DNA from 2 places in the Streptomyces sp. NPDC021356 genome. Region 2 is predicted to be linked to the other one. Evidence: riboswitches for the same ligand, from Rfam matches in the RefSeq annotation. Region 2 holds a riboswitch; the other holds the start of a gene.

Region 1 (7,022 bases), on a different contig from region 2:
GGGCCCCTGCCGTTCGCGGAGCTGACCGCCGAACGACTGGCGGCGGCGCTCGACTCGGCCGTACGGGACGCCAGGCACGCACACACCCGTGCCGCCGCCGGCGTCGCCGAGCGCCTCACGGCGGAGGACGCGGTGGCCCGGACAGTGCAGACGATAGAGCGAGTGGCACAGGAGGCGGGGCGGTGAGCCCGCGCTGACGGCTCCCTCAGCCGGTCAGCCCGTCGACCGCCTGGAGGACCGGGGCGACGCCGTCCTCCTCGCGGATGCGGGCGCCCAGGCGCTCGGCGCACTTCCGGTGCGCCGGGTCCCGGGTGGCCCGGACGAGAGCCGCGGCCAGGCGGTCCGCGGTCAGGCCGCGCAGCGGGACGGCGCACGGCGCCACCCCGAGGGAGACGAGGCGCTCGGCCCAGAAGCCCTCGTCGAACTGGACCGGCAGCGGCACCGCCGGAACCCCGGCACGCAGCCCCGCGGCGGTCGTGCCCGCGCCGGCGTGGTGCACCACGGCCGCCATCCGCGGGAACAGCGCCGCGTGCGGCACCTCGCCGATCGTCAGCATGTCCTCGCCGGCCGCCGCGAGTCCGCCCCAGCCGCGCTGCACCACTCCGCGCAGCCCGGCCCGGCGCAGCGCGCGCACGATGGTGCCGCTCAGCCGCTCGGGATCGGGCACGGTGGCGCTGCCGAGCCCGACGAAGACCGGCGCCGGCCCCGCGTCCAGGAACTCCCGCACCCGCGCGGGAAGCAGGTCGTCACGGTCGTAGGGCCACCAGTAGCCGCACACCCGAAGCCCCGGCCGCCAGTCACGCGGCCGGGGCACCACCAGCGGACTGAACCCGTGGAACACCGGCAGCCGCAGCCCCGCCCGGATCCGGCGGCCGGTGCCCAGGCGGGCGGGCGGCAGGCCCAGCCGGGCGCGCACGGTGGGCACGGCCGCCGAGAACACCCGCTCCACCGCGAGGTTCACCCCGTGCCCCGCGAGCCGGTTCGCCGCCGCGCCCCAGTGGCCGCCGCCGAGCAGCGGCGGCGCGAACTCGCGGGTCGGCGAGAGCGGTTGCAGGTGCGTGCCCATGCTGGGCAGGCCCAGCGCCTCGGCGATGGCGTGCCCGACCGGGCCCAGCGACCCCGACAGCAGCAGGACGTCGCTCTTCCCGGCCGCCACGACCAGGTCGTCCGTCATCCGGGCCAGCGCCGCCCGCACGATCCCCACGGCCCGCAGCATCTTGCCCACGTCCGTCGCACTGCGGTGCAGCCCCCGCCCGCGCGTGGACTCCAGTTCGGCCCGCGGATCCACCGGCAGCGCGTGGAAACCGAGGCCCGATCCCGCGACCAGCGGCTCGAAGCACCCGTGGGTGACCAGGGTGACCGCATGACCCGCCCGGGCCAGGCCGTGCCCCAGTCCCGTGAAGGGGGCCACGTCTCCCCGGGAACCCGCCGTCATGATCGTTACGCGCACGTCGGCCAGTATGGCCGCGGCACCGCCCGCCACCGGCGAACGACCCGTCCACGTCGGCGCGGCCACCCGCGCAGCCGCAGGAGCGCCACCGGCCGGGCGCCGGGACGCCCGGCCGGTGCCGTCAGGCCCCCAGCTGCCGGGCGGCGGCGTCCACCGTCTGCTCCAGGAGCGTGGCGATGGTCATCGGACCGACGCCGCCCGGCACCGGCGTGATCAGCGAGGCGCGCTCCACCGCGGAGTCGAAGTCCACGTCCCCGACGTTGCCCGCGTTGTAGCCCGCGTCGATCACCACCGCACCCGGCTTGACGTCCTGGCCGCGCACCAGCCGGGGCCGGCCCACGGCCGCCACGACGATGTCCGCCTCCCGCACCACCGACGACAGCTCCCGGGTCCGCGAGTGGCAGTACGTCACCGTGGCGTCCCGGGCCAGCAGCAGCATGCCCACCGGCTTGCCGAGGATCGCGCTGCGCCCGACCACCACCGCCCGCTTCCCGGCCGGATCGACGTCGTAGGCGTCCAGCAGCCGCAGGATGCCGCCGGGCGTGCAGGAGACGAACCCCGGCAGGCCGAAACCCATCGTGGCGAAGGAGGCGAAGGTGACGCCGTCGACGTCCTTCTCGGGCGCGATCGCCTCGAACGCGGCCCGTTCGTCGATGTGGTCGCCGACGGGGTGCTGCAACAGGATGCCGTGGACCGACGGGTCCGCGGACAGCGCCCGCAGCGTGCCGACCAGCTCCTCGGTGCCGGTCGTGGCGGGCAGCTCGACGTGCCGGGAGGCGATGTTCGCGGTGCGGCACCGGTTCTGCTTCATCCTGACGTAGGTCACGGAGGCGGGGTCCTCGCCGACCAGCACCGTGGCCAGACACGGCCGGGTGCCCGTGCGGGCGGTGAGGTCGGCGGCCTTGTGCGCGGTCTCCTCGACGATGCGCCGGGCGAGCGCGGTGCCGTCCATGAGGCGGGCTGGGGACATGTCCACTCCTGAGCGTTCGACGGATCGCCCAGGCGCGCGGCTGTGACTTCGGCGGGGGCCGCTCCCCGGTGGTGCTCCACCTCAGCGCCAGTCACGGCCCGGCCCCAGCCTATGCCAGGGCCCCGCCGGCACTCCGCGCCGGGGTGCGGCCCCGCTCACCGGCGGCGGCCGCGGCGCCGGCGCCGCGCGTACGGCACCGGAGGCCCGGCCGCGGGCCGCGCCGCGCGCAGCACCGACCGCAGCAGGACGGACGTCAGGGACCGGGCCGCCGCACCGGCCGGACGGGGCCGGCGAAACAGCGGGGAACGCGCCTGCCCCAGCCCGGCCCGGGCCGAAAAGGACCAGGTCAGCCTGGAGCTGACCTGGAACCTCGCGGCCCTCCTCGTCACTCGTCCCATGCCTGGATCATCATCTGGTCGGTGATCTTGCCGTCGCGCAGCGAGATCATCGACTCGGCGAGCACCCGGACGCCGTCCGGATACGCGCAGGACTCGACGTACGCCGCGTGGTCGCCCTGGACGACGCACTGCTCCAGCCGGTGCGTCATGTCGCGGCCGTAGACGTCGTCGAGCATCGGGCCGATCTCCTCACGGCCCCTGAGGACCTTGGGGTGACTCGGCTGGGTGTCGCGGTCCACGATGCGTATCTCGGCGTCGTCCGCGTAGAGCGACAGGAGCGTGGACGCCGTGTGTCCCTCGATGCCCCGGCGCAGCGCACCGGTGTCGAACGCGGGACCTGCCGTGGTCGCCATGCCGGCCTCCTACGAGCCCCGGGGCCCCGAAGCCGCGGACCGTTCACGGGGCTCTCCTTCGAGCGTCCTCCGGCCCGCCGCCCCCGGCAAGCGCGGCCGCCCGGCCCGCACGGCTCTGTCGCGGTGGGTGCCGGGGGCGCACCGGCTCGGTCCCGGCGATCGGCCGGGGTGCACCGGCACTCCTTCCGGCAGTCGGCCGGGGTGCACCGGCTCTCCTTCCGGCAGTCGGCCGTGCCGCACCGGCTCTCCTTCCGGCAGTCGGCCGTGCCGCACCGGCTCTCCTTCCGGCAGTCGGCCGTGGCGCACCGGCTCTCCTTCCGGCAGTCGGCCGTGGCGCACGGGTTCCCGTCCCGGCGGTGGGCCGGGGCGCGCCGGCTTCCGTCCCGGCAGCTGACCGGGGTGCACCGGCTCTCGTTCCGGCGGTGGCACCGGGGTGCTGGTGCACCGGCTCCCGTCCCGGCGGTCGGTCGGTGGCCGTGCCGGTTCCTTCCCGGCGGGTGGGTCGCAGCGGTGCGCGTCCTGGTGGGCCGGTGGCTCGTCCTGACGGGTGAGCGGCGGGCCGCGCCCGTGTCCGGCCGGGACCCGGCGGCGTTGCTGAGGGCATGATCTCCACTCGACGTATCGTCGCCGTCGCCGCTCTCACCGCCTCTGTGACGGGGCTCGCCGCGCTGCCCGCGAGCGCCGCCGAACCGGCCGTCCCGGTGGTCGGCCGGGCGGTGCCCGTGGGCCTGCTCGACTCGCTCGCGCGCACCGGCCTGCCCGCCGGCCGCCAGGACGAGGTGCCCCCGGTCTCCGACCAGCTGTCCTCGCTCCACCACGTGAAGGACCTGAACGAGCTGAGCCGGCTGAACGCGGTCACCGGCCTGGTCTCCCCGCTGTTCGGGCTGGTGCCCGCGGTCCGGTACTGAGCCGTGCGCCCCCGTGCGGCGACCGGGTGGCGGCGGCCCCGGATCCCGTGCCGCCGCCGCCCGGTCACGGCGTAGGGTCACAGGGACGGACAACGGCCGACGGAAGGGAACCACCACCATGGCGCAGGAAGTGCGCGGCGTGATCGCACCCGGGAAGAACGAACCCGTACGGGTCGAGACGATCGTCGTGCCGGACCCGGGGCCCGGGGAGGCCGTCGTACGGGTCCAGGCCTGCGGTGTGTGCCACACCGACCTGCACTACAAGCAGGGCGGCATCAACGACGAGTTCCCCTTCCTGCTCGGCCACGAGGCCGCCGGCGTAGTGGAGTCGGTCGGCGACGGCGTCACCGACGTCGCGCCCGGCGACTTCGTCGTCCTCAACTGGCGTGCGGTGTGCGGCAGGTGCCGCGCCTGTCTGCGCGGGCGGCCCTGGTACTGCTTCGACACCCACAACGCGCGGCAGCGGATGACCCTCACCGACGGCACCGAACTCTCCCCGGCCCTCGGCATCGGCGCCTTCGCGGAGAAGACCCTGGTGGCGGCCGGGCAGTGCACCAAGGTCGACCCGGCCGTCTCCCCGGCCGTGGCCGGACTGCTGGGCTGCGGCGTGATGGCAGGCATCGGCGCCGCCATCAACACCGGCAACGTCGGCCGCGGTGACTCGGTGGCCGTCATCGGCTGCGGCGGCGTCGGGGACGCGGCGATCGCCGGGGCGTACCTGGCGGGCGCCGCGAAGGTCATCGCCGTCGACATCGACGACCGCAAGCTGGAGACCGCCCGCACCATGGGCGCAACCCACACCGTCAACTCCAAGGACCACGATCCCGTCGCCGCCGTCCGCGACCTCACCGGCGGTTTCGGCGCCGACGTCGTCATCGAGGCGGTCGGCCGCCCGGAGACGTACCGGCAGGCGTTCTACGCCCGCGACCTGGCCGGCACCGTCGTCCTGGTGGGCGTGCCGACCCCGGAGATGAAACTGGAGCTGCCGCTGCTGGACGTCTTCGGACGCGGCGGTGCCCTGAAGTCGAGCTGGTACGGCGACTGCCTGCCCTCCCGGGACTTCCCCATGCTGATCGATCTGCACCTGCAAGGGCGGCTGCCGCTGGAGAAGTTCGTGTCGGAGACCATCCGGCTCGACGAGGTGGAGCAGGCGTTCGAGCGGATGCACCACGGCGACGTGCTGCGCTCGGTGGTGGTGCTGTGATGGCGGCCCGCATCGAACGCCTGGTAACGGCTGGGCAGTTCACCCTCGACGGCGGCACCTGGGACGTCGAGAACAACGTGTGGATCGTCGGTGACGACCACAAGGCGATCGTCATCGACGCCGCCCACGACGCCGAGGCCATCGCCGCCGCCGTGGGCGACCGGCGGCTCACCGCCATCGTGTGCACCCACGCCCACAACGACCACATCGACGCCGCCCCGGCCCTCGCGGACCTCACCGGCGCGACGATCTGGCTGCACCGCGACGACCTGCCGCTGTGGCGCATGACCCACCCCGGCCGGGAACCCGACGAGCACCTGATCGACGGTCAGGTCGTCGAGGCGGCGGGAGCCGACCTGTTGGTCATCCACACGCCCGGCCACGCCCCGGGCGCCGTCTGCCTGTACGACCCGGGCCTCGGCGTCGTCTTCACCGGCGACACCCTCTTCCAGGGCGGCCCCGGCGCCACCGGCCGGTCCTACTCCCACTTCCCGACGATCATCGACTCGATCCGCGACCGCCTGCTCACGCTGCCGCCCGGGACGAAGGTCCTCACCGGCCACGGCGAGGCGACCACCATCGGCGCGGAGGCCCCGCACCTTCAGGAGTGGATCGCCCGCGGGCACTGACGCCGGCGGGGGCGGCCCGGCGCCTGATCACGCCATCGCGTCCCACCGCGTGATCCGTTCCGCAATGGCGACAGAAGATGTCCGGCTTCCACGCGACCCTCGTCGAGCACACCGCACCACGAGAGTCACGGGAGGCCGGACACATGTCACGTCCGTCACGTCCACTGGAAGGAAGGGTCGCGCTCGTCGCGGGCGCGACCCGGGGAGCGGGCCGGGGCATCGCGGTGGAACTCGGCGCAGCCGGGGCCACCGTGTACGTCAGCGGGCGCACCACCCGCGCCCGCCGCTCGGAGTACGACCGCCCCGAGACCCTGGAGGACACCGCCGACCTGGTCACCGAGGCCGGCGGCCACGGCATCGCCGTCCCCACCGACCACCTGGAACCCGACCGGGTACGCGCCCTCGTCGACCGCATCGCCTGCGAACAGGGCCGCCTCGACGTGCTCGTCAACGACATCTGGGGCGGCGAGAAACTCTTCCAGTGGGACACCCCCGTGTGGGAGCACGACCTGGACAACGGCCTCAGACTGCTCCGCCTCGCCGTGGAGACGCACGCCGTCACCAGCCACCACGCCCTGCCGCTGCTGCTGCGCAACCCGGGGGGCCTGGTCGTCGAGATGACCGACGGCACCGCCGAATACAACCGGGACACCTACCGGATCAACCTCTTCTACGACCTCGCCAAGGCGTCCGTCCTGCGCATGGCCTTCGCCCTCGGCCACGAACTCGGTCCGCGCGGCGCCACCGCGCTCGCCCTGACCCCCGGCTGGATGCGCTCGGAACTGATGCTCGACCACTTCGGGGTGCGCGAGGAGAACTGGCGCGACGCCCTGGAACAGGCCCCGCACTTCGCCATCTCCGAGACACCCCGCTACGTCGGCCGCTCCGTCGCCGCCCTCGCCGCCGACCCGGACGTGGCCCGCTGGAACGGAGGGTCCCTCTCCAGCGGGGCCCTCGCCCGGGAGTACGGCTTCACCGACCTGGACGGCAGCCGCCCCGACGCCTGGCGCTACCTCACCGAGGTCCAGGACACGGGCAGACCGGCGGACACGACCGGCTACCGCTGACCGCCCGCGGGCGGCTGCTCCCCGGTCAGCGGCCAGCGGGCCG
Region 2 (7,022 bases):
TCACCACGGCACTGCGGCATCTGCCACGGAGGGTGTACCGGCGGCTGCCGCTGTAGGGCCACCGGGCGGGGCCAGACGGGAATCCGGCGACAGGACCTCTAGCGGGCGGGCAGGGTGCCGCGGTCCACGGAGGTCGCCTGCGGGGGGACGACCGTACGGCCGCCGAAGGAGAACTCCCGCAGCTTGCGCCACACCCCGTCGGCGCCCTGCTCGTGCAGGGCGAAACCGGTGCACGGCCACTGGGCCTCGTACCCGGCCAGTTCCTCGAAGGCGCGGTCCATCGCCGCGTCGTCGATGCCGTGCGCCACGGTGACGTGCGGGTGGTAGGGGAACTGGAGTTCGCGGGCGACGGGTCCGGAGGCGTCGCGGACCCGCTCCTGCAACCGGCTGCACGCCTCGGCGCCCTCGACGACCCGCAGGTACACCACGGGTGACAGCGGCCGGAAGGTGTCGGTGCCGGACAGCCGCATCGTGAAGGGCCGCCCGGCCGCCGCCACCTCGGTCAGGTGGGCCTCGACGGCCGGCAGCTCGGCGCGGTCCACCTCGGTCGGCGGCAGCAGCGTGACGTGCGTGGGGATACCGTGAGCCGCGGCGTCGCCGAAGCCCGCGCGCCGCTCCTGGAGCAGGCTGCCGTGAGGCTCCGGGACCGCGATCGACACGCCGATCGTTACGGTCCCCACGTCGTCTCCTGTCGTCGTGCCGGTGTCTGCTGTCGAGCAGGCTCGTCTTCTGTTGCGTTCTCGCGTGCGCTCGGGCGTTCTCGCGTGGTCCGTGCGTTCGCGCGTTCTCGCGCGTTCTTGTGCGGCCTCGCGTCGTCTTGCGCGTTCTCGTGCGTTCCCGGCCGTTTCGTCCCGGCCGTCCGGCTATCGACTGTACGACCACGGACCGGCGATGGGCAGGCGCAGCGGCAGTGATGTGCGGCGCTCTGCCCCTCGCGGATGCGAGCGGTGGTGCGCCTCAGTGCTTGGCCGGCAGGAAGCCCACCCTGTCGTACGCCTGGGAGAGGGTCTCCGCGGCCACCGCACGCGCCTTCTCGGCGCCCTTGGCCAGGATGGAGTCCAGCGTCTCCGGGTCGTCCAGGTACTGCTGGGTCTGCTCCCGGAACGGCGTCACGAACTCGACCATGACGTCGGCGAGGTCCGTCTTGAGCGCGCCGTAGCCCTTGCCCTCGTACTTCTGTTCCAGGGCGTCGACGGCGGTGCCGGTGAGGGTCGAGTAGATGGAGAGCAGGTTGCTGACGCCGGGCTTGGTCTCCCGGTCGAAGCGGATCACCGTGTCGGTGTCGGTGACCGCGCTCCTGACCTTCTTCGCGGTGGTCTTCGGGTCGTCCAGGAGGTTGATCAGGCCCTTGGGCGTGGAGGCCGACTTGCTCATCTTGATCGACGGGTCCTGGAGGTCGTAGATCTTCGCCGTCTCCTTGAGGATGTACGCGGAGGGGACGGTGAAGGTCTCGCCGAAGCGGCCGTTGAAACGCTCGGCGAGGTCGCGGGTCAGCTCGACGTGCTGGCGCTGGTCCTCGCCCACCGGGACCTCGTGGGCCTGGTAGAGAAGGATGTCGGCGACCTGGAGGACCGGGTACGTGAACAGGCCGACGGAGGCCCGGTCGGCGCCCTGCCGGGCGGACTTGTCCTTGAACTGGGTCATCCGCGACGCCTCGCCGAAGCCGGTGAGGCAGTTCATGACCCAGGCGAGCTGGGCGTGCTCGGGGACGTGGCTCTGGACGAAGAGCGTGCAGCGCTCCGGGTCGAGGCCGGCGGCCAGCAGCTGGGCGGCGGCGAGCCGGGTGTTGGCGCGCAGCTCGGCCGGGTCCTGCGGGACCGTGATCGCGTGCAGGTCGACGACCATGTAGAAGGCGTCGTGGGACTCCTGCAGGGCCACCCACTGGCGGACGGCGCCGAGGTAGTTGCCGAGGTGGAACGAGCCTGCGGTGGGCTGGATTCCGGAGAGCACACGCGGACGATGCTGCATGGCGAAGCCATTCCCCTGAGGGCGGTGGTGGGCGACGGGCGGGCGGTCGTTGGCCATGCTCACCATTCTCTCAGGAAACGGTGCCCGATCCGGAACGGGCCGGAAACAGGTGGGAACCGGGTAGAGAGCCGCGGGCGTCGGTCGTCGCCGATGAGACGGGGAACACAGTGCGTGCGGCGGCCCGGCGTGGGGCCGGGCCGCCGTGGGAGGGGCCGGGACGGGAGCCGGCGGAAGCTGACCGCAGCCGACGGGAGCCGGCCGGCCGGTGGGGGCCGGGTCAGCCGAGGTCGATCTCCGGGTAGAGCGGGAAGCCCGCGACGAGGTCCGTGGCCCGGTGGGCGATCTCCTCCGCGATCTTCGGATCGAGGACGTGCTGGGCCTTGGAGGGGCCGCCCTTGGCGGTGGTGCCGGGCTCGGTGGCCGTCAGGACGCGGTCGATCAGTCCGGCGACCTCGTCCATCTCGGCGGTGCCCAGGCCACGGGTGGTCAGGGCCGGCGTCCCGATGCGGACACCGGAGGTGTACCAGGCGCCGTTGGGGTCGGCGGGGATCGCGTTGCGGTTGGTGACGATGCCGGATTCGAGCAGCGCGGCCTCGGCCTGCCGGCCGGTGAGGCCGTAGGAGGAGGCGACGTCGATCAGGTTGAGGTGGTTGTCCGTGCCGCCGGTCACCAGGGTCGCGCCCCGGCGCATCAGGCCCTCGGCCAGGGCGCGGGAGTTGTCGACGATGCGCTGGGCGTAGTCCTGGAAGGAGGGCTGCCGGGCCTCGGCCAGCGCGACGGCCTTGGCGGCCATGACGTGCGGGAGCGGGCCGCCCAGGACCATGGGGCAGCCGCGGTCGACCTGGTCCTTGAGGGAGTCGTCGCACAGGACCATGCCGCCGCGCGGGCCGCGCAGGGACTTGTGGGTGGTGGTGGTGACGATCTGGGCGTGCGGGACCGGGTCGAAGTCGCCGGTGAGGACCTTGCCTGCGACCAGGCCGGCGAAGTGGGCCATGTCGACCATGAGCGTGGCGCCGACCTCGTCGGCGATCTCCCGCATGATCCGGAAGTTCACGAGACGGGGATAGGCGGAGTAGCCGGCCACGATGATGAGCGGCTTGAACTCGCGGGCGGTGGCGCGCAGGGCCTCGTAGTCGAGGAGGCCGGTGGCCGGGTCGGTGCCGTAGGAGCGCTGGTCGAACATCTTGCCGGAGATGTTCGGGCGGAAGCCGTGGGTGAGGTGGCCGCCGGCGTCCAGCGACATGCCGAGCATGCGCTGGTTGCCGAAGGCGCGGCGCAGCTCGGCCCAGTCCTCGTCGGAGAGGTCGTTGACCTGGCGGACGCCGGCCTTCTCCAGGGCGGGCAGTTCGACGCGCTGGGCGAGGACGGACCAGAAGGCGACGAGGTTGGCGTCGATGCCGGAGTGCGGCTGGACGTAGGCGTGGCGGGCGCCGAAGAGTTCCCTGGCGTGCTCGGCGGCCAGCGACTCGACGGTGTCGACGTTGCGGCAGCCGGCGTAGAAGCGGCGGCCGATGGTCCCCTCGGCGTACTTGTCGCTGAACCAGTTGCCCATGGCCAGGAGGGTGGCCGGGGAGGCGTAGTTCTCGGAGGCGATCAGCTTGAGCATCTCGCGCTGGTCGGTGACCTCCTGGCCGATGGCGTCGGCGACGCGGGGCTCGACGGCGCGGATCACGTCGAGGGCGGCACGGAAGGCGGTGGACTCGTTGGAGAGGGGCGCAGACATGTCGGGGGACCTCCGGACGTGGCGTTCGGCGTTCACGGTACGGCCCAGGCGCACGGCACACTTTCTGCTCGGGCCGCTTCCCGATGGTCGGTCCCATCTTCGGCCCCCGGCACCACGCCAGGGTCCTGCGCGCCAGTCACGGCCCGCAGGTCAGCCTACCGGGCGGCCGGTCCCAGGACGCCGCGACGTCCACCATGCGAGCGGGGGTCAGGCGTCGGCGGCGCCGACGACGCGCCAGTGGCCGACCTCCTGGTGGGCGGAGTCGTGGACGGCCGAGCCGTCACCGGGTACGAGCGCGTAGTGGTGGAGGTTGCCGCCCCAGTACCGCAGGATGCGGCCCAGTTCGCGCGCCCTGTCCTCGGCCGGCTGTGCGGCGTCCACCGTGACCTCCAGGACGAACTTCACGTCCGTCGCCTCCCCTCGGGCGGGGTCCGGGCGTGCGGCGGCCCGGGCCTGTGTGAGTCTGTGGTCTCCATTGTTTCATTCAAGTGCTCATGGGGACTTTGCTCGCCTTCCCGGCTGGTCGGGCGGGACGAGTGTCCGGAAAGTCTCAACCAGGGGGGAGGGACCGAATGGCAGGCCGAGGGGAAGACAGGGACCGGGCGGAGGACCGGAGGGAAGGCCGGGTGGAAGGCCGGGTGGAGGGCCGGGTGGAGGGCCGGGGGCGGATCGGCGAGCTGGCGCGGTCGGCGGGGGTGTCGGTGCAGCAGGTCCGCAACTACGTCGACAGCGGGCTCCTGCCGCCGGTCGGGCGCACCGCCTCCGGCTACCGGGTCTTCACCGCCGCGCACGCCGACGCCCTGGCCACGGCCCGTGAGCTGGCCGGCGGTCACGGGTGGCCGACCGCGCGGACGGTCATGCGCGCCGTCCACGCGGGGGACCTGCGGACGGCACTCGCCGCCCTCGACGCGAGCCATGCCCGGCTGGACCGGGAGCGCGCCGAACTGGCCGCCGTGGGCGAGGCGCTGGCGACCGTCCTGGCGGACGGCACCTTCGCCCCGTCCGCCGGGCGCCGCCCGCCGCGCATCGGGGAGGCCGCCCGCGCCGTGGGGGTGAAACCGCCGGTGCTGCGCCTGTGGGAGGAGCGGGGGCTGCTGCGGCCGGACCGGGAGCCGGGCACGGGCTACCGCCGCTACCCCGGGCCCGAGCTGCAGGCGGCGCACATCGTGGCGCTGCTGCGCCGGGGCGGGCACCCGCTCGCCGCCGTCGGGACGGTCCTGGCCGAGTTGCGGGCCGTCGGCGATCCCGGGCGGGTGCGTGGTGAACTCGCCGCGCGGGAGGACGAGCTGCACCGCCGCAGCCTGCGGCGGCTCGCGGCGTCCGCCGCCCTGCACGCCCACCTGCGCAGCCTCGGCCACCTCGCCTGACCGCCGGGGCCAAAGCGGGACGCCTCAGGTGAGCGCTCCGGAGGCGGTCAGAGGATCACGTGCGGGACGAAGCGGGCGTACTCGTCGGTGATCAGGCCGGACGACTCGCGGATGCCGAGCCCGGCGGACTCGTCCTCGACGACCCAGGCGCCGAGGACGACGTGGTTGCCGTCGAAGGCGGGCAGCGGGGCGAGGGCCTGGTAGCAGCAGGCCTCGTCGCGCAGGACGGGAGCGGCGCCCGGCGCGTGCAGGGTCACTCCGGCGCCCTCGCGGCCGAGCAGCGGTTTGGCGACGTAGCCGGTGGAGTCCGCCAGTTCGCGGGGGCCGTCGAGGTAGGCGGGGAGGAGGTTGGGGTGGCCGGGGTACAGCTCCCAGAGGATCGCCAGCAGCGCCTTGTTGCTCAGCAGCATCTTCCAGGCGGGCTCGATCCACAGGGTGGAGCCGGTGCCGCCGCCGTTGTCGAGGGTGTCCAGGACGTGACCGGCGAAGCGGTCCGTGGTCAGCCACTCCCACGGGTAGAGCTTGAAGATGCTGCGGATGAACCGCAGGCCGTTGTCCACGAAACGGCCGGACAGCGGGTCCCAGCCGATCTCCTCCACGGAGGTCCACTCGGTGTCCAGGCCGGCCTGCTCGGCGGTCTCCTTCAGGTAGGCGACCGTCATCAGGTCCTCGCCGAGTTCGTCCTCGACGGAGTGCGCGAAGTGCAGCGGGCTGCCCGGCGGCAGCAGGCGGGCCTGTTTCCGCCAGGCGGCGACGAGGCGGTCGTGCAGCGAGTTCCACTGGTCGGCGCCGGGGAAGCGGTCCTCCATCCAGAACCACTGGGGCGAGGCGGCCTCGACCAGGGAGGTGGGCGTGTCCGCGTTGTACTCCAGCAGCTTGGCCGGTCCCGAGCCGTCGTAGCGGAGGTCGAAGCGGCCGTAGACGGAGGGGAGTTCGGCGCGGCGCCGCCAGGCCTCGGCGACGGCGTCGGCGACCCGCGGGTCGGTGATGCCGAGGTCCGCGAAACGGCCGGTGGTGACGATGTGTCCGGCCGCGGCCAGGCACATGCGGTGCAGTTCCTCGACGACGTCCTCCAGCGCCTCCACCTCGGGGAGCGAGAAGACGTAGCAGGCGCTCTCGTCCCAGTAGGGCACCCAGGCGTCGTCGGGGACGGGTCTCCCCGCGGCCCGGGCGGCCTCGAAGTCCGGCGGGAGGGTGAGCGGGTAGATCAGCCCCTGCGCCTCGACGGTCTGCTGCCAGCCGGGCCGGGGTTCGAGGGTGCGGCGCTCCATGTCCGGCCTCAGCCGCCGGACTTGCCGTGGCCGCCGCCGAAGCCGCCGCGGTCGACGCCGCCGTGGCTGCCGCCGGACCCGGAGCCGCCGGAGCCCTTGCGCGGCTTGGTGAACGAGCCGCCCTGGACCCAGCCGCCGCTCTTCTTGCCGCCGTAGTACCAGGTGCCGCCGTAGGAGGACTTGGTGGACTTGCAGTTCTTGTCGGAGACGACCCGGTAGCCCTTGGAGAGGGAGTAACTGTCACGGTCGACGCACCGCTTGTCCGGGTCGGAGGAGCAGGAGGTGAGCGCGGCGGCGAGCAGCCCCATGCCACCGAGTACGACCGTGCCCGAACGAAGTCGCCGACGTGTGTCCGCCATGTCCCTGTCTCCCCGTTGTCGTTCCCGCTGCCGCTGCCGTGCGATTGTCCGTGGTGCGGTCACCCGGCGGCCAGGTCCCGTCGGCCGGTTCCTGACATTCGCGTCGGCCAGCCTAGAGAGCGGTGAGAACACCGGTGCGGGCGGCCCCGCCCTCCTCCGCTCGCCTACAGTCACTTCGTGCTCTTTGGAATGGTGTGCGCGCTCGGCGCGGCGGTGTGTTTCGGTACGGCGACGGTGTTCCAGGCGGTCGCCGCCCGGGCAGCGGCCGGTTCGGGCGGCGGAGGGACGGGTGCGGGCGGGGACGCGGCGCTGCTGCTGCGGGCGCTGCGGCAGT

What was found. Region 2 has a riboswitch for ZMP and ZTP ahead of AB0G56_RS23170 (glycine hydroxymethyltransferase). Riboswitches for the same ligand answer to the same signal wherever they lie in the genome.
Region 1: another riboswitch for ZMP and ZTP. It lies ahead of AB0G56_RS01255 (bifunctional 5,10-methylenetetrahydrofolate dehydrogenase/5,10-methenyltetrahydrofolate cyclohydrolase); the one in region 2 lies ahead of AB0G56_RS23170 (glycine hydroxymethyltransferase).

What each region holds. Positions count from the first base shown of each region.
Region 1 covers NZ_JBFACU010000001.1:279,622-286,643, reverse strand. The annotation lists gene AB0G56_RS01265 (glycosyltransferase) at 1-186, shown strand, start outside; gene AB0G56_RS01260 (glycosyltransferase) at 206-1,435, opposite strand; gene AB0G56_RS01255 (bifunctional 5,10-methylenetetrahydrofolate dehydrogenase/5,10-methenyltetrahydrofolate cyclohydrolase) at 1,572-2,420, opposite strand; ZMP/ZTP riboswitch at 2,440-2,525, opposite strand; gene AB0G56_RS01250 (nuclear transport factor 2 family protein) at 2,806-3,171, opposite strand; gene AB0G56_RS01245 (hypothetical protein) at 3,774-4,079, shown strand; gene AB0G56_RS01240 (S-(hydroxymethyl)mycothiol dehydrogenase) at 4,198-5,283, shown strand; gene AB0G56_RS01235 (MBL fold metallo-hydrolase) at 5,283-5,912, shown strand; gene AB0G56_RS01230 (SDR family oxidoreductase) at 6,056-6,979, shown strand; gene AB0G56_RS01225 (hypothetical protein) at 6,970-7,022, opposite strand, start outside.
Region 2 covers NZ_JBFACU010000016.1:205,190-212,211, reverse strand. The annotation lists gene AB0G56_RS23185 (SDR family NAD(P)-dependent oxidoreductase) at 1-56, shown strand, start outside; gene AB0G56_RS23180 (2'-5' RNA ligase family protein) at 99-680, opposite strand; gene trpS (tryptophan--tRNA ligase) at 958-1,968, opposite strand; gene AB0G56_RS23170 (glycine hydroxymethyltransferase) at 2,246-3,691, opposite strand; ZMP/ZTP riboswitch at 3,727-3,841, opposite strand; gene AB0G56_RS23165 (hypothetical protein) at 3,899-4,096, opposite strand; gene AB0G56_RS23160 (MerR family transcriptional regulator) at 4,318-5,058, shown strand; gene AB0G56_RS23155 (glutathionylspermidine synthase family protein) at 5,106-6,329, opposite strand; gene AB0G56_RS23150 (hypothetical protein) at 6,338-6,688, opposite strand; gene AB0G56_RS23145 (hypothetical protein) at 6,878-7,022, shown strand, end outside.